Regions from separate parts of the Thauera humireducens genome, predicted to be linked through region 3. Evidence: predicted binding sites of a transcription regulator. Region 3 holds the regulator's gene; each other region holds the start of a gene.
The links. The regulator HrcA, encoded in region 3, represses chaperone genes, less so after heat shock. The targets are predictions, from matches to a motif close to TNTTAGCACTCNNNGNCNNNGAGTGCTAANA.
Positions count from the first base shown of each region.

Region 1: the regulator HrcA is predicted to act here: its motif matches at 3,645-3,675, upstream of rpoH (RNA polymerase sigma factor RpoH).
Region 2: the regulator HrcA is predicted to act here: its motif matches at 4,665-4,695, upstream of groES (co-chaperone GroES).

Region 1 covers NZ_CP014646.1:3,957,565-3,965,179, forward strand. The annotation lists gene AC731_RS18360 (COX15/CtaA family protein) at 1-1,055, shown strand, start outside; gene cyoE (heme o synthase) at 1,052-1,948, shown strand; gene AC731_RS18370 (SCO family protein) at 2,047-2,664, shown strand; gene rpoH (RNA polymerase sigma factor RpoH) at 2,767-3,618, opposite strand; gene AC731_RS18380 (porin) at 3,986-5,035, shown strand; gene AC731_RS18385 (porin) at 5,157-6,209, opposite strand; gene AC731_RS18390 (symmetrical bis(5'-nucleosyl)-tetraphosphatase) at 6,412-7,209, shown strand; gene AC731_RS18395 (lysophospholipid acyltransferase family protein) at 7,270-7,615, opposite strand, start outside.
Region 2 covers NZ_CP014646.1:2,198,198-2,205,812, reverse strand. The annotation lists gene AC731_RS10410 (SLC13 family permease) at 1-364, opposite strand, end outside; gene AC731_RS10405 (YMGG-like glycine zipper-containing protein) at 525-854, opposite strand; gene AC731_RS20245 (S16 family serine protease) at 927-1,505, opposite strand; gene AC731_RS10400 (AAA family ATPase) at 1,499-3,349, opposite strand; gene AC731_RS10395 (glycoside hydrolase family 2 TIM barrel-domain containing protein) at 3,419-4,636, opposite strand; gene groES (co-chaperone GroES) at 4,809-5,099, shown strand; gene groL (chaperonin GroEL) at 5,152-6,801, shown strand; gene AC731_RS10380 (response regulator transcription factor) at 7,192-7,615, shown strand, end outside.
Region 3 covers NZ_CP014646.1:418,219-425,833, forward strand. The annotation lists gene AC731_RS01975 (serine/threonine-protein kinase) at 1-539, shown strand, start outside; gene hemH (ferrochelatase) at 541-1,638, opposite strand; gene hrcA (heat-inducible transcriptional repressor HrcA) at 1,692-2,720, opposite strand; gene AC731_RS01990 (NAD kinase) at 2,847-3,731, shown strand; gene recN (DNA repair protein RecN) at 3,779-5,437, shown strand; gene fur (ferric iron uptake transcriptional regulator) at 5,469-5,906, opposite strand; gene AC731_RS02005 (outer membrane protein assembly factor BamE) at 6,058-6,465, shown strand; gene dapB (4-hydroxy-tetrahydrodipicolinate reductase) at 6,513-7,319, shown strand; gene AC731_RS02015 (response regulator) at 7,448-7,615, shown strand, end outside.

The DNA.
Region 1 (7,615 bases), 630 kb from region 3:
TGGCCCTCGGCGCGCTGCTGCTGACTTTCGTCGTCGTGGTGTTCGGCGCCTATGTGCGCTTGGCCGATGCCGGGCTCGGCTGTCCGGACTGGCCCGGTTGCTATGGCAAGCTCACGCCGGCGCATGCCGCCGACGTGATCCGCGACGTGCATGCCGCGGAGCCCGACGGCCCCGTCAGCCTGCCCAAGGCGTGGAAGGAGATGATCCACCGCTACCTCGCTGCCAGCTTGGGCCTGCTGATCATCGCGCTCGCGGTGCTGGGCTGGCGATTGCGCGACAATCCACGTGCTGCGCCGGCTGTGGCCTTGGCGCTGGTCGGGGTCGTGATCTTCCAGGGACTGCTCGGCAAATGGACGGTGACCCTGCTGCTGAAGCCCGCCATCGTCACCGCACACCTGCTGGGCGGACTGACGACGCTGGCGCTGCTGGCCTGGCTGGCGCTGCGCGCCTCGGGTGCCGTGCAGCCGATGACATCGTTATCCCATGCGGGTCGGTCGACGCGCCGTCTGCAGTTGGGCGCCAGACTGGCCTTCGTCCTGCTGATCGCGCAGATCGCGCTCGGCGGCTGGACCAGCACCAACTACGCGGCGCTGGCCTGCACCGACTTCCCGACCTGTCACGGCAGCTTCGCGCCGGACGCCGACTATGCCAACGCCTTCCACGTCGTGCGCGAACTCGGCATGACGGCCGACGGCGAGTTGCTGTCCAACGCCGCACTCACCGCCATCCACTGGTCGCACCGCATCGGTGCGCTGGTCGCGGGGGGCGCGCTGTTGCTGCTCGGCGGCGCGTTGTGCCGGCGGCGCGCCACCCTCGATGTCGGCGTCGCGCTGCTTGCGGCCTTGGCGTTGCAGGTCGGGCTCGGCGTCGCCAACGTGCTGCTGTCGCTGCCCCTGCCGCTGGCCGCAGCGCACAACGCTGGCGCAGCCCTGCTGGTGTTTGTGATGGTGTGGGTCAATTTCCGGCTGGGGGCGCCGCGCGCCCTGCCATCCGTCGCGCCGCAGCGTCGGGCGGCTCCGCCGCTGACGATGGCGATCGAGGAGGGGAGATCATGAAAATCGCCGCTTTGGATGCCGCCCGCGCCAGCCGTATGCGCGCCTTCTACGTGCTGACCAAGCCGCGGGTGAATACCTTGATCGTGTTCTGCGCGGTGATCGGCATGTTCCTCGCCGTGCCCGAAGGCTTGCCCGACGCTATGACGGTGTTCGCCGCGACGGTCGGCATCGCCTGCGTCGCCGGTGCGGCGGCAGCGATGAATTGCCTGATCGAACAGCAGATCGATGCCCGCATGACGCGCACCCGGGCCCGGCCGCTGCCGCGCGGCGAGCTGTCGCCGCCCGAGGTGCTGCTGTTCGCCGGCGTGCTCGGCGGCTCTGGCCTGACGCTGCTGCACCAGATGGTCAATCCGCTGACGATGTGGCTGACGCTCGCTACCTTCGTCGGCTACGCGGTCGTCTATACCGTGCTGCTGAAGCCGCGCACGCCGCAGAATATCGTGATTGGCGGCGCCTCCGGCGCCATGCCCCCTGTGCTGGGCTGGGCCGCGGTGTCGGGCGAGGTCAGCGCCGACGCGCTGCTGCTGTTCCTCATCATCTTCGCCTGGACGCCGCCGCACTTCTGGGCGCTGGCTCTGTACCGGACCGCCGATTATGCGCGCGCCGGGTTGCCGATGCTGCCGGTCACGCACGGCGCCGAATTCACCCGCCTGTCGGTGCTGCTGTACACGCTGATCCTGTTCGGCGTCACGCTGCTGCCCTTCGCTACGCGCATGAGCGGCGCGCTCTATCTGGGCGTGGCGGTGGCGCTCGGCTTGCAGTTCATCCGCTACGCCTGGCGGCTGTACCGCGACTACAGCGATGCGCTGGCGCGACGCACCTTCCGCTTTTCCATTGCCTATCTGTTCGGGCTGTTCGGGGCGCTGCTGGTCGACCACTACCTGCCGTGGTGACCGGCGGGTGACTGCGGCGCCTTGACGCAGGCGGTGTTTGCGCGCGTCGCAAGCGTCTATCATCGGGCGCTGATTCAACCGGCAGCATGAGGTGCCCGATGTCGTTCCGCTTCTCCCGCATGTCCTGTCTTTCCCGCCTTGCCCGTGCCGCGGCAATGGCACTCGCAGTCGCCACGCTCGCAGCCTGCACCCCGCCCGAGCCAATCTTCCGCAGCACCGACATCACCGGCGCCGAGTACGGCAAGACGCTGCAGCTCATCGACCACCACGGCCAGGCTCGTACGCTCGCGGACTTCAAGGGCAAGGTGGTGACGATCTTCTTCGGTTACACCCAGTGCCCGGACGTCTGCCCCACCGCGCTGGCGGGCATGAGCGAAGTCATGCGGCAACTCGGCCCGGATGGCGACAAGGTCCAGGTGATCTTCATCACCGTCGATCCCGAGCGCGATACGCCCGCGTTGCTGGCCGAGTACGTGCCGGTGTTCGACAAGCGCTTCCTCGGCCTGTACGGTACACCTGACAAGATCGCCGAGGTGGCCAAGGATTTCCGCGTCTTCTACCGCAAGAGCGGCGACCTGACCGGGCACTACACCATCGACCACTCGGCTGGCACCTACGTGTTCGACCCGCAGGGCCGGTTGCGCCTGTACGTGAAACATGCCGAGGAGCCCGCAGTCATCGCGGCGGACATCAAGGCGCTGCTGGCAGGGAAGTGACGCAGGCCGGTTGTGACAAGGGCCGCATGAACACGGCGGCCGCGTAAACGCAAAACGGCAACCTCCCGGTTGCCGTTTCCGCTTGTGTGCGAGGCCGTCGGGTCAGGCGACCGCCGCCAGCATCCCGCGCATCTTCTGCATGGCCTTGGCCTCGATCTGGCGGATGCGTTCGGCCGACACGCCGTATTCGGCGGCCAGTTCGTGCAGCGTGGCGCTGTCGCCTTCGCTCAACCAGCGGCGCTGGACGATGGCGCGGCTGCGGTCGTCCAGGCTGGCCAGCGCGTTGCGCAGGCCGCTGTCCTGCAGATGGGCGAGCTGCGTCTGCTCCAGCACTTCCGAAGGTTCGGCGTGCGGGTCGGGCAGGTAGGCGATGGGCGCGAAGCGCTCGTCATCGTCGTCGTTGCCGCCCTCGAGCGGAATGTCGCGACCGCCGAGGCGGGTTTCCATCTCGACGACTTCTTCCGGCTTCACGCCCAGTTGGGCGGCGATCGACTTCACTTCGAGCGGGTTCAGCGTCGTGCTGTCCTGCTTCATGCCCCGCAGGTTGAAGAACAGCTTGCGCTGCGCCTTGGTGGTCGCGATCTTCACCAGCCGCCAGTTCTTCAGGATGTACTCGTGGATCTCGGCCTTGATCCAGTGGATCGCGAACGAAACCAGACGCACACCACGCGTCGGGTCGAAGCGCTTCACGGCCTTCATCAGGCCGATGTTGCCTTCCTGGATCAGGTCGGCATGCGGCAGGCCGTAACCCAGATAACCACGAGCGATCGCAACCACCACGCGCAGATGCGACATGACCAACTGGCGGGCAGCATCGACATCGCCGTCATCGCGCAGCCGCGTCGCCAGTTCCACCTCCTGCTGCTCGCTCAGCATCGGCATGCGATTCACGCTCTGGATGTACTGATCCAGGCTGCCGGCGGCGGGAACGGGGAACGTCAGGGCTTGAGACATAGGCTTGTGTCCTCCTTGCGCTCAGATATTAGCACTCGGGGCATCAGAGTGCTAAGCCGGGTCTGAGTTCCGTCTTTGATACACGGCGCTCCCTCCCGATCGTACGTGGGTTCGGGCATGCGGGTATCCCATTGTCAGGGGCTCAACCCCGCCCGACGGCACCGGCTGCGATTCCCGCAGGCAGGTGCCATTGGCGTTGTCATCTGTTGCACGACTGCAACAACAATCCTCCGAATGTGGTGTTTTAGCGCTGCCGGGCTTGCAAGGGGCGCGGCGGGTTTGCAGAATCGCTCCAACTTCTCGCCAGAGAGGTGAGTAGGGCCGAGGCACATGCCAAGGTCTCAACTTCATATTTGAGGAGAAACACATGCAGAAGAAACTGATCGCGCTGGCTGTCGCCGGCCTGGTTTCGGCTCCGGCCTTCGCTCAGTCGAACGTGACCATCTACGGTCTGGTGGACATGGGCTTCAGCTACCGTGGCGACCACTTCGTTGACGGCGTCGGCAGCAAGACTGCAATCGACTCCGGCGTTGCCAACGGCAGCCGCCTCGGCTTCCGCGGCACCGAAGACCTGGGCAATGGCCTGAAGGCTGGCTTCGTGCTGGAACAAGGTTTTTTTGCCGATCGTGGTGTCAGCGCCCAAGGTGAGAAGACTTTCGGTCGTCAGTCCTTCGTTTCGCTGGCTGGTGGCTTCGGTGAAGTTCGCGTGGGTCGTCAGTACCACATGCAGAACATGCTTCACGGCGCTTACGATCCGTTCGGTGACGGCACCGTCGGCAAGATCTCGAACGTTTACGAGCAGACCAACTCGGGTCGCTTGGACAACGCTCTTGTCTATATCTCCCCGAACTTCTCGGGCCTGACCGTGATCGCTGCTTACTCGACCCAAGCAAACGATCAAGAAAACATCGACAACGACGGTGATGCACGCGTCTGGGGCATCTCCCCGATGTACAACAACGGCCCGCTGTCGCTGGCTGCCAACTACCACCAGGTCAAGGTTGAAGGCGCGAGCGGCAAGAACAAGGTGTGGGATCTGGCTGCCGCCTATGACTTCGGCGTGGCCAAGGTTTCGGCCATGTATGGTCAGAACAAGTACGACGCCGAGTTCACCGGTCTGGGCGACGACGAGAAGGCCAAGTACTGGATGCTCGGCGTGACCGCTCCGGTTGGCGCTGCTGGCAAGGTCATGGCTTCCTACGTGTCGGGCAAGTACGACTTCGCTGGCGACGACTACAAGGTTGGTCAGTGGGCCCTGGGTTACACCCACGCGCTGTCGAAGCGTACCGACATCTACACGGTCTACGCTGACATCAACAACAAGGATGACGTCCTGCTGGCCAGCTCTGGCGACGCCACCAACGGCGGCGAAGGCTACCAGAAGGGTTTCAACCTGGGCGTGCGTCACCGCTTCTAATCTGTCTTATCGACAGGTTTGAAAGTAAAAACGGGAGCTTCGGCTCCCGTTTTGTCGTTTACTGCGACTGCATACAAGAAACCGCCCCGTAGGGCGGTGGTCGTGGTTTCAGATCTTTCGATCAGAAGCTGTGATTGATGCCGAGCGCAAACTCGGTGCTGTCGCCCAGCTTGTCCTTGGCGGCGTCCAGCACGGAATCGTTGTACTGGCTGGCATACGCATAGAGCTTGGTGCGCTTCGAGAGCTTGTGGCTATACACCACGCTGATGCCCTTCACGTCGTCGTCGAAACGCGTGCCGTAAGCATTGACGTTGAGGTCTTCGCTTGCGGTTTGGTAGGTCGCCATCAACTCGCCCGCCTTGCCGATCGGCATCGATGCGCCGATCAGCCAGGCTTTCTCGGTTTGCGCCGACTTATCGAAGCCGACGTTCTTCAGTTGCCCGAAACCTGCATGCACCTTGAGGGCGCCGAAGTCATAGCTGCCGCCGAGTGCAATGTTCTTCACATCATCGGTACCCGGGCCTTCGGCAAGGTCGGACACATTGCGCTGATCATAGGTAAGCGCCAGTTTGAGCGGGCCGTTGGCGTAGCTCAGGCCCGCCGAGAAGACGCTCTGGTCGTTGTCGTTCTCGAGCGTTTCCTGACCTTCGCGCCGGGTCGAGTAGCCAGCAGCCAGTTGGAAGCCGGACAGATTGGGGGAGTAGTAGAACACGGCGTTGTCGACGCGTTCTGCCACCGCATCGTAGCCAAACACGGTCTTCGGGTTGGCTTGCAGGAAGTTCGTTCCCCACGGCGAAACGGTGCCGCCAAACCAGTCGTAGCCAAGTGCATTCTGGCGGCCAACGCGTAGCTCGCCAAAGCCGCCGGAAAGGCTGACCCATGCGGCGCGGCCGAATGCACGTTCGCCTTGGGCTGCGATGCCGCGGTCAGCCTCGACACCGGTTTCCAGGCGGAAATTGACCTTCATGCCGTTGCCCAAGTCCTCGGAGCCCCGGAAGCCAAGACGTGAGCCGCCAGATATTCCGCTGTCGATGGAGCTCGTGGAGCCCTGGCCATCCGCGTCGCGATAGCTGTAGCCCAGGTCCATCACGCCGTAAACGGTGACATTCGATTGAGCAGCGGCGTGCCCGCAGAACGCGGCAGTGAGAGCGCAGGCGAGGAGTTTCTTCTTCACGTTGTTGATCCCATAGAAGAGGTTGGTTAGGTTGTTGGCTGCACAGCAAATGCAGTCCGTCGGAGCCTTATGGCGTCTCGTATTTTCAGTGCGGGATGTGACGCGGTAATGAATTGGTGCAATGTTCTTGCCTCCTGAAGCCCTTACAATCCCCGGTCCTTGACACCGATCCGCGGTCCTGAGCGCTCGCGCAATCCAAAGCATGTCCATTTACGCTATCGGCGACATCCAGGGCTGTTACGCACCACTCGACCGTATGCTCGAGCGCATCGCCTTCGACCCGACTCAGGACTGCCTCTGGGTGGTCGGCGATCTCGTCAATCGGGGGCCGGAATCGCTGCGCGTACTGCGGCTGCTGCGCGACATGGGGGCGGCGGCGAATGTCGTGCTGGGCAACCACGATCTCTATCTGTTGATGGTCGCGGCCGGCTATGCGCGGCGCGATAGCGACGACACCCTTTACCAGGTGCTGGAGGCGCCGGATCGCGACGAGTTGCTGGACTGGCTCGCGCGCCGGCCGCTGGTGCAGGTCCAGGGCGAGCATGTGCTGGTGCACGCGGGCTTGCTGCCCGGCTGGACAGTGACGAAGGCGAAGGCGCTCTCCGACGAGGTGGCGGCGGCGCTGACCGGGCCGAAGGCCAAGACCTTTCTGCTGCAGCTGGCAGGCAACCGGCCGGAGCGCTGGGACGAGCGACTCAAGGGCTGGGACCGGCTGCGGGTGATCGTCAACGCCTGCACCCGGATGCGTTTCTGCACGCCCGATGGGCGCATGGCGCTGCGCGCGAAAGGGGCGCCCGAGCAGGCGCCGCCGGGTACGCTGCCGTGGTTCCGCGTGCCGGACCGGATGAATCGCACGCACACGATCGTGTGCGGCCATTGGTCGGCGCTGGGTTTCTACCGCGAGCCGGGTCTGATCGCGCTCGATTCGGGCTGCGTGTGGGGCGGCAAGCTCACTGCGGTGCGGATCGAGGACGGCGAGGTGTTCCAGGTGCCGGGCTGAGCGCCTGTAAGGCGCCGTCCGTCAAGGCGCGTGCGTATTCAGGGTGCGTGTGCCTCGCCTTCAGAGGTGTTCGCCGTCATCCGCACAGCCGATGTCCTGCATGATGGCCATTCGCGCCTGTTGGGCAAGGCGGCGGCGGTCGATGCCGTCGCTGGTCTCGATGGGCGCGGAAACCGTGACCCGTGCGACGAGCTCCCGCGTTGCGATGATGTTGGCCAGGCACTGGCCCAGGCTCAGCGCGCCATCGTAGGCGGGCGCTCGGCTGTAGCTTTCGTCCATGTTCCGGTAGCTCAGCGCCAGCGGCTGCACGGCGTGGCCGCAGGCCACCGCGGGCTGCAGCAGTGCGGCATGAAAGTGCAGCACGTGGCGGCCGTCCGTGGTGGTGCCCTCGGGGAAGATCGCCACA
Region 2 (7,615 bases), 1.8 Mb from region 3:
TCACCATCACGACCGGCGTGTTGTTGATGAAGGGCGAGACGAGCAGGCTGGTGGCGATCAGTGCAAACAACAGCTTGCGTTCGCTGCCGCCCGCGGCCGCGGACAGCCATTCACCCAGGGTGTCTACGCAGCCGGTGCGCGACAGTGCGCCGCTGATGATGAACAGGCAGGCAATGGTGATGGGTGCGCTGTTGCCGAATACGCCCACGACGTCACGGGCGCTGAGCACACCGCCTGCCAGCAATACGGCGACGGCCGCCATCGCCGCAACGTCGGGCTTGAGCCATTCGCGCACGAAGGCGACGAACAGCACGACGAGGACGAGGCCGACGAAAGGCGCGGCGAGGGTTTCCGGCAGGAGCATGGTGGCGGTAAGGCACGACAGAGCGCCGAAGCTTACCGCCAGGCTTATGACTGTTTTAGATTAAAAAGTGGATTGCTTATTCATTCGAGTGCAATGCGCCGCCCGTTTCGGCTGACTCGGCAAATGAGGGCGACGGCGGCGAATCGACGCGGAAAGGGGCTCAGCAGTGCCCTTTCTTGGCCTGTCCCGGCGGGCAGAAGTGGCCGCGATTCGGAGCGTGGCGGCGGTCCTCGTAGTAGCGGCGCTCTTCGTGCCGAACCGGTTCGCGCACGCGGCGCTCTTCATTGTCGTAGCCGACAGCAGCACCCACGCCGCCGCCCACGGCACCGCCAATGATGGCGCCTTCGCGTCCACCAATCGCCTCGCCGATCACGGCACCGGCGCCACCGCCGATGGCGCCGCCGAGCGCGGTCGAGCCGCCGGCCTGGGCCGTGCCGGCGATAAGGAGCGAGAGAAGGGCTGGCAGCAGGGGCTTGAGGCGGGTGAGCATGGCGATTCCAATCAGGTTGTGATGATGCGTGGATGTTACTGGGCGCGTGACCGGCCTGTCGATTGCCCGGTGTCAGGAAATGTTGCGTTTGTCACTGCGGCGGCCTGCGAGCGATGCGTTGAATTCGCGTCGCAACTGCGCCAGCTTCTTCAGGCCCCCGGCCACGCGGCCATTGACCGAGTCCTCGGGTTCCATGCGGCCGTTCGCGTCCGGCGTGCCAGCGGGCAGGCCAGTCAGGCGTTCCAGCGCCTCATCCACGTCGGTCACGGCCCAGATCCGGAAGCGGCCGTCGCGTACGGCGACGACGACGTCCTCGCGCAGCATCAGGTGGCACACGTTGGCGTGCGGAATCAGCACGCCCTGCTCGCCGGTCAGGCCGCGCGCCGCGCACAGGTCGAAGAAGCCTTCGATCTTCTCGTTGATGCCGCCCACCGGTTGCACGATACCGAACTGGTTGATCGATCCGGTGACGGCGATCGACTGACGGACGGGCACGCCTGCCAGTGCGGACAGCAGCGCGGCGAGTTCGGCCAGCGAGGCGCTGTCGCCCTCGATGCCGCCGTAGGATTGCTCGAACACCAGGCTCGCCTTGAGCGACAGCGGCAGGGTCATGCCGAAACGCGAGGCGACGAAGGACGACAGGATCAGCACGCCCTTGGCGTGGATCGGACCGCCTCGCGCTCGATGTCGATCACTTCGCCTTCGCCCACGCGCACCGTGGCCGTGATGCGCACCGGATGGGCGAAGCTGTCTTCGCCCAGCGGTATCACCGCCAGGCCATTGACCTGGCCGACGTGCTCGCCGTCGGTGTCGACCAGCAGTTGGCCGCGCTGGATCTCCTGCTGGTAGTGCAGGCGGATGCGCTCGTGGCGCTGGCGGTGTGCGGTGAGGGCCGCCTCCACGTGTTCGCGCTCGATCTGCGGGCTGCCCGCCGCGGTGGCGAAACGCGCCGCTTCGCGCAGGCGGTCGTCGAGGGCCTGGGTGCGCGCGCTCAGGCGCTCGGCGTCGCCCGCCTGGCGCGCGGCATCGTCGATCAGCCGCGCCACGGCGGCGGCCGACAGCGGGGGCAGGGCCTCGTGCCGGGCGCGGCCGGCGATCAGGCGCGCATAGGCTGCGGTGTTCTCCTGCGTGCGCACGATCTCGCTTTCCATGTCGGCATTGATGCGGAACAGTGGCGCGAACTCCGGATCGTACTGGGTGAGCAGGTAGTAGATCAGGCGCTCGCCGATCAGGATGACCTTCAGGTCCAGCGGCAGCGGTTCGGGCTCCAGTTGCACCGAGCCGGTGACGCCGATCAGCTCGGACAGGGACTCGATGCGCAGTCGCCCCGACTTCAGCGCGCGCTTCAGGCCTTCCCAGGCGAAGGGCTGGGACAGCAGCTTGACGGCGTCCACCACCAGAAAGCCGCCGTTGGCGCGGTGCAGGGCGCCGGCCCTGATCAGCGTGAAGTTGCTGACCAGCGTACCCATGTGCACGAGGTGGTCGATGCGGCCGACGAGGTTCTGCAAGGTCGGATGGTCCTCGCATACGACCGGTCGCGTGCCGTCGGCGGGGTTCTCGACGAGCAGGTTCACCAGATAGCGCTGCACGGTGATCGTGCCGGAGTAGGTGACGGTGTCCGCATCCTCGTCGGCGTGCGGGGCGGCGTGGAGCGACTCGCCGCTGGCGATGATGTCCTGCAAGACCGCGTCGAGGTGGGCGCTGACCTCGGGGAGGTCGGCATAGGCGGGCTTGAGCTCCTCGATCATGTGCCGTACGGTCACGCCGAGCGCGTCGCGTCCCGCGTCGCGGATGCGGTTCTGCAGCTCCCGCCGCCAGCGCGGAAAGTCGCCACCCATCAGGCGATGCATGCGTTCGTGCAGCAGCTTGATGTTGTCGCCCAGTTCCTTCTGCCGCGCCTCGGGCAGTTTCTCGAACTCATCCTGCGACAGCGTGCTCTCGGCGTCCTTCATCGGCAGGAAAGCGAAGCCGTGCGGCGTGCGCAGCAGGGCAATGCCCAGTTTCTGCGCTTCGTCGCCGAGTGTGCGCAGGGCGGCCTCCTCGCGCTGCTTGGCGTCTTCCTGCAAGGCCTCGATGCGGTTGCGGTAGTCGTCGCTCTCGAACACCGCGCCGATCGCAGGCATCAGTTCCTCGACGAAGCGCTCCATGTCGCTGCGGAAGCCCGCGCCGCGCCCGCAGGGCAGGCGCAGCAGCCGCGGCTGCGAGGCCTGGGCGAAGTTCCAGACATAGCACCAGTCCGCCGGCGGCGCGCCGCGATGGCGTTGGTTCTCCTGCAGACGGGCGACGATGTCGTGCCGCCCGCTGCCCGTGTCGCCGAGTACGAAGAGGTTGTAGCCGGGGCCTTCGATGTCCAGCCCGAGCCGGATCGCACCGATCGCGCGGGCATGGATGAAGCCGACGTCGGCGTCGTCGATCTCGGCGGTGGATGAGAACCCGAGGGAAGAAGGGTCGCAAACGGTACGGAGGCGTTCCGGCGGCAGCGGGGCGACGTGCATCTGCAGGACCTTGCTGTTCTTCTTGCGCCATCATAGACCGCGCGAGGCGAGGCGGGATGCAACGCGTGTTCAGCGCACCAGGAAGGGCAGGTTGGCGGTGGCCGCCTTGCCGTGACGGTCGCGCACGGTGATGAACAGGCGGTAAGGGCCTGGCCGTGGGGGAGCGATGAAGCGAACGCTGGAAGCATCCTCATGCAGCACGCGGATGTCGGCGGCATCGGGTGGCGTTTCGGCATCGCCACCCTTGCGCAGGTCGGTGGCTTCGGCGAGCACCTGCCATTCGGTGCGCAGGGGTGTGCCGTCGGAGGCCGCGGCGTCGATGCCGGCCGATACCTCCGCCCCCGGCGCGAAGACGTCGGCGGCGATGCCGATGCCGCGCACGACCGGCGCCGGCGTGCCGGGCTGCCCGCCCCAGGCGGTGGTCACCGCGTCGCTCATCGCCGTGGCACTGCCGTCGGCCAGCAGTAGTCCGTGCCAGGTGCCCGTCTGTTCCTGCTTTGCACCCCACAGGAAGGGGAATGCACCGCGAATCTGAGGGTGCGTCTTCAGGAAGGCGAGGGCGTCCACGAAGAAGCGCGCCTTCTCGGTGCTGGTCAGTTCGACTGGCGCGCCCCAGGGTTTGCGCCCGGCCTGCCACTGGCCGAGGGGGCCGAGTTCGGCGACCACCACTGGTTTCGTGATGCCGGCGGCGCGCAGCCGCTGCGGCAGGTCGAACACCGCGCCGGCATAGACATTGATGCCGAGCAGGTCCACGTTCGGGCAGCACCCGGCAAGGGCGCGGAAGGCGTCCATGCCAGTGTCGGCGACCACCATCATCGTCGGATGGGCCGGATCGACCCGCCGGACGAGGCCGGCGAGGCGGTCGACCTCGCGCCACAGCGGCATCGGGTCGGTCACGCCGGTCTCCACCTCATTGCCAACGCCCCACGCGAGCAGGGCGGGGTGGTGACGATGGCGCGCGACGAAGTCGAGCACGGCCGCCTCCTGTCGCCTCACCGCGGCCGGGTCGTCGTAGCGGAAGCCGTGGCGCGGGTGTTCCAGCCACAGACCCATCACCACCTTCATGCCGAGCCGCTGGGCTTCGTCGAGCACCCATGCGTCGGCCTGCCGATAGACGCGAACGACTTCGGCCCCCGCCGCCGCCAGGCGCGCCAGGCTGGCGCGATCGCCTTCGAACGCGGCGCCCTGCCACGGTGTGCCGCTGGCCGTTGCGCACGGGCTCAGCAGGGTCACACACAGTGACAGCAGCCCGAGCAGATGACCTGAAAACTTTTTAGTTCGAAGCACCCTTGAAATCCCCCCAACCCGTCCCTATTATTAGCACTCGTTGGCAGTGAGTGCTAACAAGCTTCGTGCGATAGCGATATCGCCGCGCAGAAGCAGACTGCGAATTTATCCGCGGGCCCGGCCCGCAACTCAATCAACCCAAACAGTTGAACCGTAGATAGGAGAGAACTCGATGAAGATTCGTCCCCTGCACGATCGCGTGATCGTCAAGCGTCTGGAAGCCGAACGCAAGACCGCCAGCGGCATCGTGATCCCGGACAGCGCCGGCGAGAAGCCCGATCAGGGCGAAGTGCTGGCCGTCGGCAACGGCAAGATCCTGGACGACGGCAAGGTGCGTCCGATGGCCGTCAAGGTGGGCGACAAGGTGCTGTTCGGCAAGTATGCCGGCCAGGCCGTCAAGGTCGAAGGCGAAGAGCTCCTCGTGATGCGCGAGGAAGACATCATGGGCGTGGTCGAGGCCTGAGCCTCCGCCAATCCCTGAAACGCTAACCGAAACATTTACGGAGTTCTGAAGAATGGCAGCTAAAGAAGTCAAGTTTGGTGATTCCGCCCGCGAACGCATGGTCGCCGGCATCAACATCCTCGCCAACGCAGTCAAGGTGACCCTGGGCCCGAAGGGCCGCAACGTGGTGCTGGAGCGCTCGTTCGGCGCCCCGACCGTGACCAAGGATGGTGTCTCCGTCGCCAAGGAAATCGAACTGAAGGACAAGTTCGAGAACATGGGCGCGCAGATGGTCAAGGAAGTCGCTTCCAAGACCTCGGACATCGCCGGTGACGGCACCACCACCGCTACCGTGCTGGCCCAGTCGATCGTGCGCGAAGGCATGAAGTTCGTCGCCGCCGGCATGAACCCGATGGACCTGAAGCGCGGCATCGACAAGGCCGTCATCGCCACCATCGACGAGCTGAAGAAGCTGTCGAAGCCCTGCTCGACCAACAAGGAAATCGCCCAAGTCGGCTCGATCTCGGCCAACTCCGACAGCGACATCGGCGACATCATCGCTAACGCGATGGACAAGGTCGGCAAGGAAGGCGTCATCACCGTCGAAGACGGCAAGTCGCTGCAGAACGAACTCGACGTCGTCGAAGGCATGCAGTTCGACCGCGGCTACCTGTCGCCCTACTTCATCAACAACCCGGACAAGCAGGTTGCGATCCTCGACAACCCCTTCGTCCTGCTGTTCGACAAGAAGATCTCGAACATCCGTGACCTGCTGCCGGTGCTGGAGCAAGTCGCCAAGGCCGGCCGTCCGCTGCTGATCATCGCCGAAGACGTCGAAGGCGAAGCCCTGGCCACCCTGGTGGTGAACAACATCCGCGGCATCCTGAAGACCTGCGCCGTCAAGGCCCCGGGCTTCGGCGACCGTCGCAAGGCCATGCTGGAAGACATCGCCATCCTGACCGGCGGCCAGGTCATCGCCGAGGAAGTCGGCCTGACGCTGGAGAAGGCCACCCTGGAAGATCTGGGCCAGGCCAAGCGCATCGAAGTCGGCAAGGAAAACACCATCATCATCGACGGTGCTGGCCAGGCCGAGCGCATCGAAGCTCGCGTCAAGCAGATCCGCGTGCAGATCGAGGAAGCGACCTCTGACTACGACCGCGAGAAGCTGCAGGAACGCGTGGCCAAGCTGGCCGGTGGCGTGGCCGTGATCAAGGTCGGTGCCGCGACCGAAGTCGAAATGAAGGAAAAGAAGGCCCGCGTCGAAGACGCCCTGCACGCCACCCGCGCTGCAGTGGAAGAGGGCATCGTCCCGGGCGGCGGTGTTGCGCTGCTGCGTGCCCGCGCCAACCTGGGCGGCCTGAAGGGCGACAACCACGACCAGGACGCCGGCATCAAGATCGTGCTGCGCGCCATGGAGCAGCCGCTGCGCGAGATCGTCGCCAACGCCGGTGACGAAGCCTCGGTGGTGGTCAACAAGGTCGTCGAGGGGTCGGGCAACTTCGGCTACAACGCTGCGACCGGCGAGTACGGCGACATGGTCGAGATGGGCGTGCTGGACCCGACCAAGGTCACCCGCACCGCGCTGCAGAACGCCGCGTCCGTCGCCGGCCTGATGCTCACCACCGACTGCATGGTCGGCGAGCTGGCCGAAGACAAGCCGGCCGGCGGCATGCCGGGCATGGGCGGCATGGGTGGTATGGGCGGCATGGACATGGGCATGTAATGCCCGGTCCGCAGCCCCGGTTCATCGGGGCTGCACTGGCTTCAAGACAAAAGCCTCGCGCAAGCGGGGCTTTTGTCGTTCACGCGAGTCGTTCACGCGACGCGTGTTGGTCCTCGGTGGGCCGCGCGCAGCGATCACGGAAGGCTGCGCAAACCGTGGGATAATCTTCGGGACTTGGGACGATCGACGACCTCGTCCGGCACGTGATCTGCGCAGGGAAAGAGGCAAGGGCGGTCGGAGAAAAGTCGGCAGGGAGCGGCGACGGCTTGAGCAGGCCGCTCCCTGAAGCGCGCAAGCCGTGCTGGCGCGCTTCCGATGACCGAGCAAAAGGAGAACAGCGGGACCGATGCTAGGCGCGACCGCTTACACGTAACTTACATCCGGAATTTCATGCGCATTCTTCTCGCCGAAGATGACCCAGTGATCGCCGACGGCATTGGTCGTGCCCTCAAGCGCAGCGGATATGCGGTAGATCACGTGGATAACGGCGTCGAGGCCGATGCGGCGCTGGCCTCGCAGCCTTACGATCTGCTCATTCTCGACCTCGGCATGCCGCGCCTGGGGGGCATCGAGGTGCTCAAGCGGCTGCGCGCGCGCAAGTCGGCGCTGCCGGTGCTGATCCTGACTGCGCAGGACGGCGTCGATGACCGGGTGCGAGGTCTCGATGCCGGGGCCGACGACTACATGACCAAGCCCTTTGCGCTGCCGGAGCTCGAGGCGCGGGTGCGGGCGCTGACGCGCCGCGGCACCGGGCAGGCGCGTTGCCTGGAGCTGGGACGGCTGTCCTACGACCAGGCTGACCGCGTGGTGAAGG
Region 3 (7,615 bases):
CCGCGGTGCGCTACAAGATCCTGGACGACAGCTACGTGCCGCCCGACACCAGCCGCTTCGCGCGCTTGCGCAAGGTGGCTTTCTTCACCGAGTTCGAGGATGTCGAGCTGTGGGAAGTGCTGCGCATCTGCAGCTGGCGCAAGGTCGACAAGCACGTGACGCTGGTCCGGGAAGGCGGCACGGATCAACGCTTCGGCATCGTGCTCGACGGCAGCGTGGAGCTGTCCGTCGATGGACGCAAGGTCATGGAACTGGGACATGGTGAAGTCTTCGGCGCCCAGGCCTGGCTCGATCACCTCGAGCACAAGCATTCGATGTCGGTGGTGTCGCTGACGCCACTGACCTACCTCGAGATCAATCCGTCGGCGCTCGCGCTGGCCAGCGAAGAAGTGCTCGAGCGCTTCCGGCGCCAGCTGACCACCGTGATCGTGCGTCGCATGGCTCAGCTGGCGAAACGGATGTCGGAAGACGGACCGCCAGCGGTGCGTGGAGAATTCACGTCAACGGGCGGTCTTGACCTGCAGTTGATCGACAACTGACTCAGCGCGTCGCACCCTTTTCCATGGCGCGACTGCGGGCTGCGGCCAGCGAAGCCTCGTCCGGGCGCCCGATTTCGAGCCAGTTTCCGAGGTGTGCGATGCTCAGGCGGGTCAGCGCATCGATCCACTCGTGGTTCTCGTTGAGGCAAGGGATGTAGTGGAATTCCTTGCCGCCGTGCTCGAGGAAGGCCTCGCGGCACTCCATGGCGATTTCCTCCAGCGTCTCCAGGCAGTCCGCGACGAAGCCGGGGCAGATCACGTCGACGCGCCCGACGCCTTGCGCAGCCAGCGCCTCGAGCGTGGGTTGGGTATAGGGCTTGAGCCATTCCGCCTTGCCGAAGCGCGACTGGAACGTGACCAGCGCGCGTTCGCGCGGCAGGCCGAGCGCCTCGGCGAGCAACCGGCCGGTCTTGTGGCACTCGCAGTGATAGGGGTCGCCGAGGTCGAGCGAGCGGCGCGGCACACCGTGAAAGCTCATGACCAGCCGATCCGGTTCGCCGTTCTTCATCCAGTGGTCACGCACGCTGCGGGCCAGGGCCTCAATGTAGCCGGGATCGTCGTGAAAGTTTCGCACGAAGCGCAGTTCCGGCTGGTTGCGCATGTGGCCCATGCAGCGCGAAACCTCGTCGACCACCGTCGCGGTGGTGCTCGCCGAGTATTGCGGATAGAGCGGCACGACCAGAATGCGGCTGCAGCCGCGTGCGCGCATCGCCTGCAGGCGGTCGGCGATGGACGGCGAGCCATAGCGCATCGCGAAATCGATGTCGAGATCCGGGTGGCCGGCCTTGGTCAGGTAGCCGGCGAGCAACTTGGCCTGGCGCTCGGTGTGCACCTTCAGCGGCGAGCCCTCGTTCATCCACACGCTGGCGTACTTCTTGGCCGATGCGGCCGGGCGGGTGTTGAGGATGATGCCGTTCAGGATCGGCCACCACACGAGTCGGGGAATCTCGACGACGCGGGGGTCGGACAGGAACTGCTTGAGATAGGGCCGCAGCGCGGCGGCTGTCGGGGCTTCGGGCGTGCCGAGATTCACGAGGAGCACACCGGTGCGTGCCGCGGTGCCGTGTTGGTAGGCGGGTTCGGGCCAGTAGCGAGCCATTGGGGTCCTTGAGCGGTGGTTCCAGTGCCGGTCGCGTCATGCGCGCCGGCAGGTCAGGCGTTTGCGGACAGGGCGTTCGACAAGAGCCGTGCGGTGATGTCGACGATGGGGATGACGCGGTCGTAGGCCATGCGCGTCGGGCCGATGACGCCGACCGAGCCCACGACCTGGCCGTCGACCTCGTACGGCGCGGTAACGACGCTGCAGCCATCGAGCGGAGCCAGGCCCGATTCGCCGCCGATGAAGATCTGCACGCCTTCGGCCCGGTTCGAAAGCTCGAGCAATTGCATCAGTCCGGTGCGCTGTTCGAAAAGCTTGAACAGCTCGCGCAGGCGCGACATGTTCGAGGACAGGTCCTCGACGTCTAGCAGGTTGGTTTCACCCGAGATGACGTAGCTGGTGGCAGTCTCTTCGGCGGCTTCGCTGCCGGCATCCACCGTGGCGGTCATCAGCTCGGTCATGTCGCTGCGCAGCTGACGCAGTTCGTCGGCAAGCCGGCGACGGATCTCGTTGAAGGACAGCCCGGCGAAGTGTTCGTTGAGGTAGCTCGCCGCGCCGCTCAGTTCGCCCGCATTGTAGGCGCGGCGCGTCAGCAGGATGCGGTTCTGCACGTCACCCGCCGTGGTGACGATGATCAGCAGGATGCGGTTTTCGGACAGGCTGATGAACTCGAACTGGCGGATGCGCACGGCGTCCTTGCGCGGCGCCACGACCACGCCGGCGAACTGCGTGAGGTTCGACAGCAGGTGAGAGGCCGAGTTGATCAGGCGCTGAGGCTGGTCGGGCTGGAGCTGCCCTTTCAGCTCGCGGACGCGGGCGGTCTCGAGCGGCTGTACGGTCAGCAGGGCATCGACAAAGAAGCGATAGCCCAAAGGCGTCGGGATGCGCCCTGCCGACGTATGCGGGCTGGCGATCAGACCCATCTCCTCGAGGTCGCTCATCACGTTGCGCACCGTGGCTGGCGACAGCTCCAGTCCGGAAAAGCGTGACAGGGCGCGCGAACCAACCGGCTGGCCGTCCACGATGTAGCGTTCGATCAGGGTCTTCAGCAGGATCTGGGAGCGGGCGTCGAGCGAATTCATGGCTGACAGGGAATATAGCCCGGATTCTATGAGAGTGGGGCGCGGGTGGCCAGTAGGGCAGCGCTCGTGCAAGCGCCGCCCGCAGCGGCGCCAAGGGGCTGTCCGGTTATGGTTTAATCCGCCTCCATGAATGCCAAATTCAGGAACCTTGCCCTCGTCGGCAAATACCAGAGTCCGGACGTCGCCGAGTCGGTGATGGCGATCGCCCGCTTCCTGCGCGAAAGCGGGCTGATGGTGTGGATCGAGCAGGGAACGGCGAGTTCCATCGGCGGCGCGGGAGATTTTCCCGTCGCGAGCTACGAGCACATTGGTGGCGAGGCCGACCTTGCCGTGGTCATCGGCGGCGACGGCACGATGCTGCATACCGCACGCCGACTCGTCGAATACGGCGTGCCTCTGGCGGGTGTCAACCTCGGGCGCCTCGGCTTCCTGACCGACATCGCGCTCAATGACGCGCAGCGGGGTCTCGGGGAGATCATCGCGGGGCGCTACACGGAAGAGTCCCGATTCATGCTCGATGCCGAGGTGCTGCGCGGCGGTACTCGGGTCTTTCACACGCTGGCGCTCAACGACGTCGTGGTCAACAAGGGCGATCTCGGGCGGATGATCGAGTTCGATCTGTCGATCGATGGCGAATACGTCTACACGCAGCGGTCGGACGGCATGATCGTCTCGACGCCGACCGGCTCCACCGCGTATGCGATGTCCGCCAACGGGCCGATTCTTCATCCCAGCGTGGGGGGCATCGCGCTGGTGCCCTTGTGTCCGCACGCGCTGACGGCGCGGCCGATCACGCTGCCCGACCATTGCCGTATCGACATCGAACTGCTGCCGCCGCAGGACGCGCGCGTGCACTTCGATGGCCAGGCGCGCTTCGATCTGCGCGCCGGTGACGTCGTGCGCATGACGCGCTCGGCGCAGTCGCTGCGACTGCTGCATCCGGAAAGCTACAGCTACTTTGCGATGCTGCGCGAAAAGCTCCACTGGAGCGCCACGCCGCGCCACAACTGAACCCGTGCCGCGCCGGCGGTCCGTCCTCCCAATTCCGTTCGTCTGCCATGCTGAGAAGCCTCTCCATTCGCGATTTCGTCATCGTCGATCAACTCGAGCTCGACTTTGGTTCCGGCTTCGGCGCCCTGACCGGCGAGACCGGCGCAGGCAAGTCCATCCTGCTCGACGCGCTGGGACTGGCGTTGGGCGGGCGTGGCGAGGCCGGCATGGTACGCGTGGGGCGGGAGCGCGCTGACGTGATCGCCGAGTTCGACCTGCCCGAAGGCGGTGGCCTGCGGGCGTGGCTGGGTGAGCAGGCGCTGCCGGTGGAGGAGGGCTGCGTGCTGCTGCGGCGGACCATCGACGTCAGCGGCCGCAGCCGCGCGTGGATCAACGGTGTCGTCGTGACGCTGGCGCAGCTGCGTGCGGCGGGGGAATGGCTGGCCGACATCCATGGCCAGCACGCGCATCACGCGCTGCTGCGCGCCGATGCGCAGCGCGTCCTGCTCGATGCCCAGGCCGGCGCCGAGGCGCTCGTCGCCGAGGTCGGAGCGCGCTATCGCGACTGGCAGCGCCTTGCCCGACTGCGACTGGAAGCCGAGAACGACTCCGCCAGTTCCGCGCGCGAGCGCGAACTGCTCGCCTGGCAGTTGCAGGAGCTGGATGAACTCGCATTCGATGCGGACGAATGGGCCGAGATCAACGCCGAGCATGGGCGCCTGGCGCATGCCGCCAGCCTGATGGAAGGCGCCGACGAAACGCTCGATACGCTGGGCGAGGGCGAACTGGCCGTGTGCTCGGTGTTGCGCCACCTCGACGCGCGCATCGCGTCGCTGGCCGACATCGACCCGGCCCTGGGCGACGTGCGCGAACTGCTGGCGTCAGCGGCCATCCAGGCGGACGAGGCGCTCCATGCGCTGCGTCGCTATCGTGACCGGCTCGATCTCGATCCGCAGCGCCTCAACGAAATCGAGCGCCGCATCGCGGCGGTGACCGACATGGCGCGCAAGTACCGGGTCGGGGTGGATGTGCTGCCCGAACTGCGCGAGCAGTGGAAGGCGCGGCTCGAGACCCTCGAGGCGAGCGCGGATCCCGAGCGGCTGGCGGCGGACGAGGCGCGCGCGCGCAGGGACTACGATGCGGCCGCCGAGCGTCTGTCGGCCGCGCGGCGGCCCGCGGCCGAGGTGCTGTCGCATGAGATCACCGAGGCGATGCAGACGCTGGCGATGGCGGGCGGGCGCTTCGAGGTTGCCCTCGAGCGCTGCGAGCCCGGTGCGTTTGGCGTGGAGAGTGTCGAGTTCCGCGTGGCGGCCAACCCGGGGCAGACCTTGCGCAGCCTGGCCAAGGTGGCGTCGGGCGGCGAATTGTCCCGGATCGGGCTGGCGATCCAGGTGATGACCAGCCGTGCCTCGGAGACGCCGACGCTGATCTTCGACGAGGTCGATGTCGGCATCGGCGGGCGGGTGGCCGAGATCGTCGGCAAGTTGCTTGCCCGTCTGGGCGAGGGCCGACAGGTCATGTGCGTGACACACCTGCCGCAGGTCGCTGCCTGCGCCGACTGGCAGTGGCGCATCGCAAAGCGCGAGCAGGCAGGCGAGACGGTCAGCGAGGTCACGCCGCTCGATCGCGAGGGGCGCGTGGAAGAGATCGCGCGCATGCTGGGCGGCGTCAACATCACCAGCACCACGCGCGAGCACGCTGCCGAAATGCTCGGGCAGCGCGGTTAGGTCAGCGAGCCTGGCGGCTCCGGCTCAGTATTCAGCTTTCGGCAGGACGGTCCGGGCAGTTCTCGCGGGTGCAGTCGGCATACAGGTACAGCGCATGCTCGCGCAACGAGAAGCCGCGTTCCTTGGCGATGGCATTCTGCCGGCGTTCGATCTCGGGGTCGTAGAACTCCTCGACCTTGCCGCACTGCATGCACACGAGGTGGTCGTGGTGACCGCCTTCATTGAGTTCGAACACGGCCTTGCCGGATTCGAAATAGTGGCGCTCGAGCAGGCCCGCCTGTTCGAACTGCGTCAGCACTCGGTAAACGGTCGCCAGGCCGATGTCCATGCCCTCGTTCATCAGTGAGCGATAGACGTCTTCGGCGGTGAGGTGGCGTTGATCTGAACTCTGAAAAAGGTCGAGGATCTTCAGGCGCGGGTAGGTCGCCTTGAGGCCGATGCTTTTCAGGTTCTTGGAATTGTCGGTCATGGCGGCGGCTCGATGGGTGGGGGTTGGCGCATGTGCGTTGTATGGGCGCGCGTGCGAGTCTGCACGCCCTGTAATGTCACCCTATGTTATATTTTTTGCCCTTTCCTGAGAACCGCGCACCCCGTGCGCACGCTCCTCGACACCTTTCTACATGCGCCCCTACCTGCCAGCAGCTCTTCTCGCCGCAAGCCTGATTTCCGGCTGCTCCTTCGACTCCGTGGTCGGTGTCGTCAATCCTTACCGTATCGATGTTCGCCAGGGCAACTATGTGGACCAGGACATGGTGGCCCAGCTCAAGCGCGGCATGACGCGCGATCAAGTGCGTTTCGTGCTCGGTTCGCCGCTGGTCGTCGACCTGTTCCGCAAGGACCGCTGGGACTACGTCTACCGTTACCTGCCGGGCTCCGGTCAGGCCGAGCAGCGCGTCATTTCCGTGTATTTCGTCGACGATCGTCTGGATCGCGTCGAGGGCGACGTGCAGGCAGCCAGTGATTCGGCGCCGGCAGCCGCTGTCGAGCGCAGCCGCGTGGTCGAGGTTCCGGCGTCCGCCGACAAGTGATTCATCGCCCCGCTTGGGCGGGGCCAAGATTTCTAGGACGGGATTCGATGTCTGATATTCGTGTTGCGATCGCCGGCGCTTCCGGCCGTATGGGCAGGATGCTGATCGAGGCTGCGCTGGCAGCCGAAGGGATCCGCCTCGGCGCGGCTTTCGATCGTGCCGGTACGCCCTTCGTCGGGCGTGATGCGGGCGAGATGGCCGGCGTGGCAAGCGGTGTCGCGATCGTCGACGACGTGCGTGCCGCGATCGCAGCCGCCGACTGCGTGATTGACTTCACGCGGCCGGAAGGCACGCTCGAGCATCTCGCGATCGCACGCGAGCTGGGCAAGGCCATGGTGATCGGTACCACCGGCTTCGATGCGGCCGGCAAGGCAGCGATTGCGGAAGCGGCCGAGGACATTCCGGTGGTGTTCGCGCCCAACATGGCGGTGGGGGTCAACGCGGTCTTCAAGCTGCTCGAGGTGGCGGCGCGCATCCTGTCCGAGGGCTATGACGTCGAAGTCATCGAGGCGCATCACCGCTTCAAGGTCGATGCCCCGTCGGGTACCGCGCTGCGCATGGGCGAGGTGGTGGCGCGCGAACTCGGACGCGATCTCGACGAGTGCGCGATCTACGGACGGGAAGGCCACACTGGCGAGCGTCGGGCCGAAACCATCGGCTTCTCGACGATTCGCGGCGGCGACGTCGTGGGGGATCACACCGTCCTGTTCGCCGGCATCGGCGAGCGGATCGAAATCACCCACAAGTCGGGCAGTCGCATGCCCTATGCGCTGGGTTCGCTGAGGGCCGCGCGCTTCCTGCAAGGACGCAGCAAGGGGTTGTTCGACATGCAGGACGTCCTGGGATTGCGCTGAGCGAGAGTATGGACAACAAGCGGCGTAGCGACCAGCTCAGGGCGGCGGTCGCTACCCGAACGCCCCGCTGGATCTGGCGACCGTTCCCGGCTTCGGGCATCGCGGTCGGGGGGCGTGGGCGGCGCGAAATGGAGCTGCTCGAAGCCAAGGCGGCTGCCGAGGCATCGAGCCGGGCCAAGAGCGATTTTCTTGCCAGCATGAGCCACGAGATCCGGACGCCGATGAACGGCATCCTGGGCATGACGGATCTGCTGCTCGATACCGAACTTTCCGGTGAGCAGCGCGACTACGTGCAG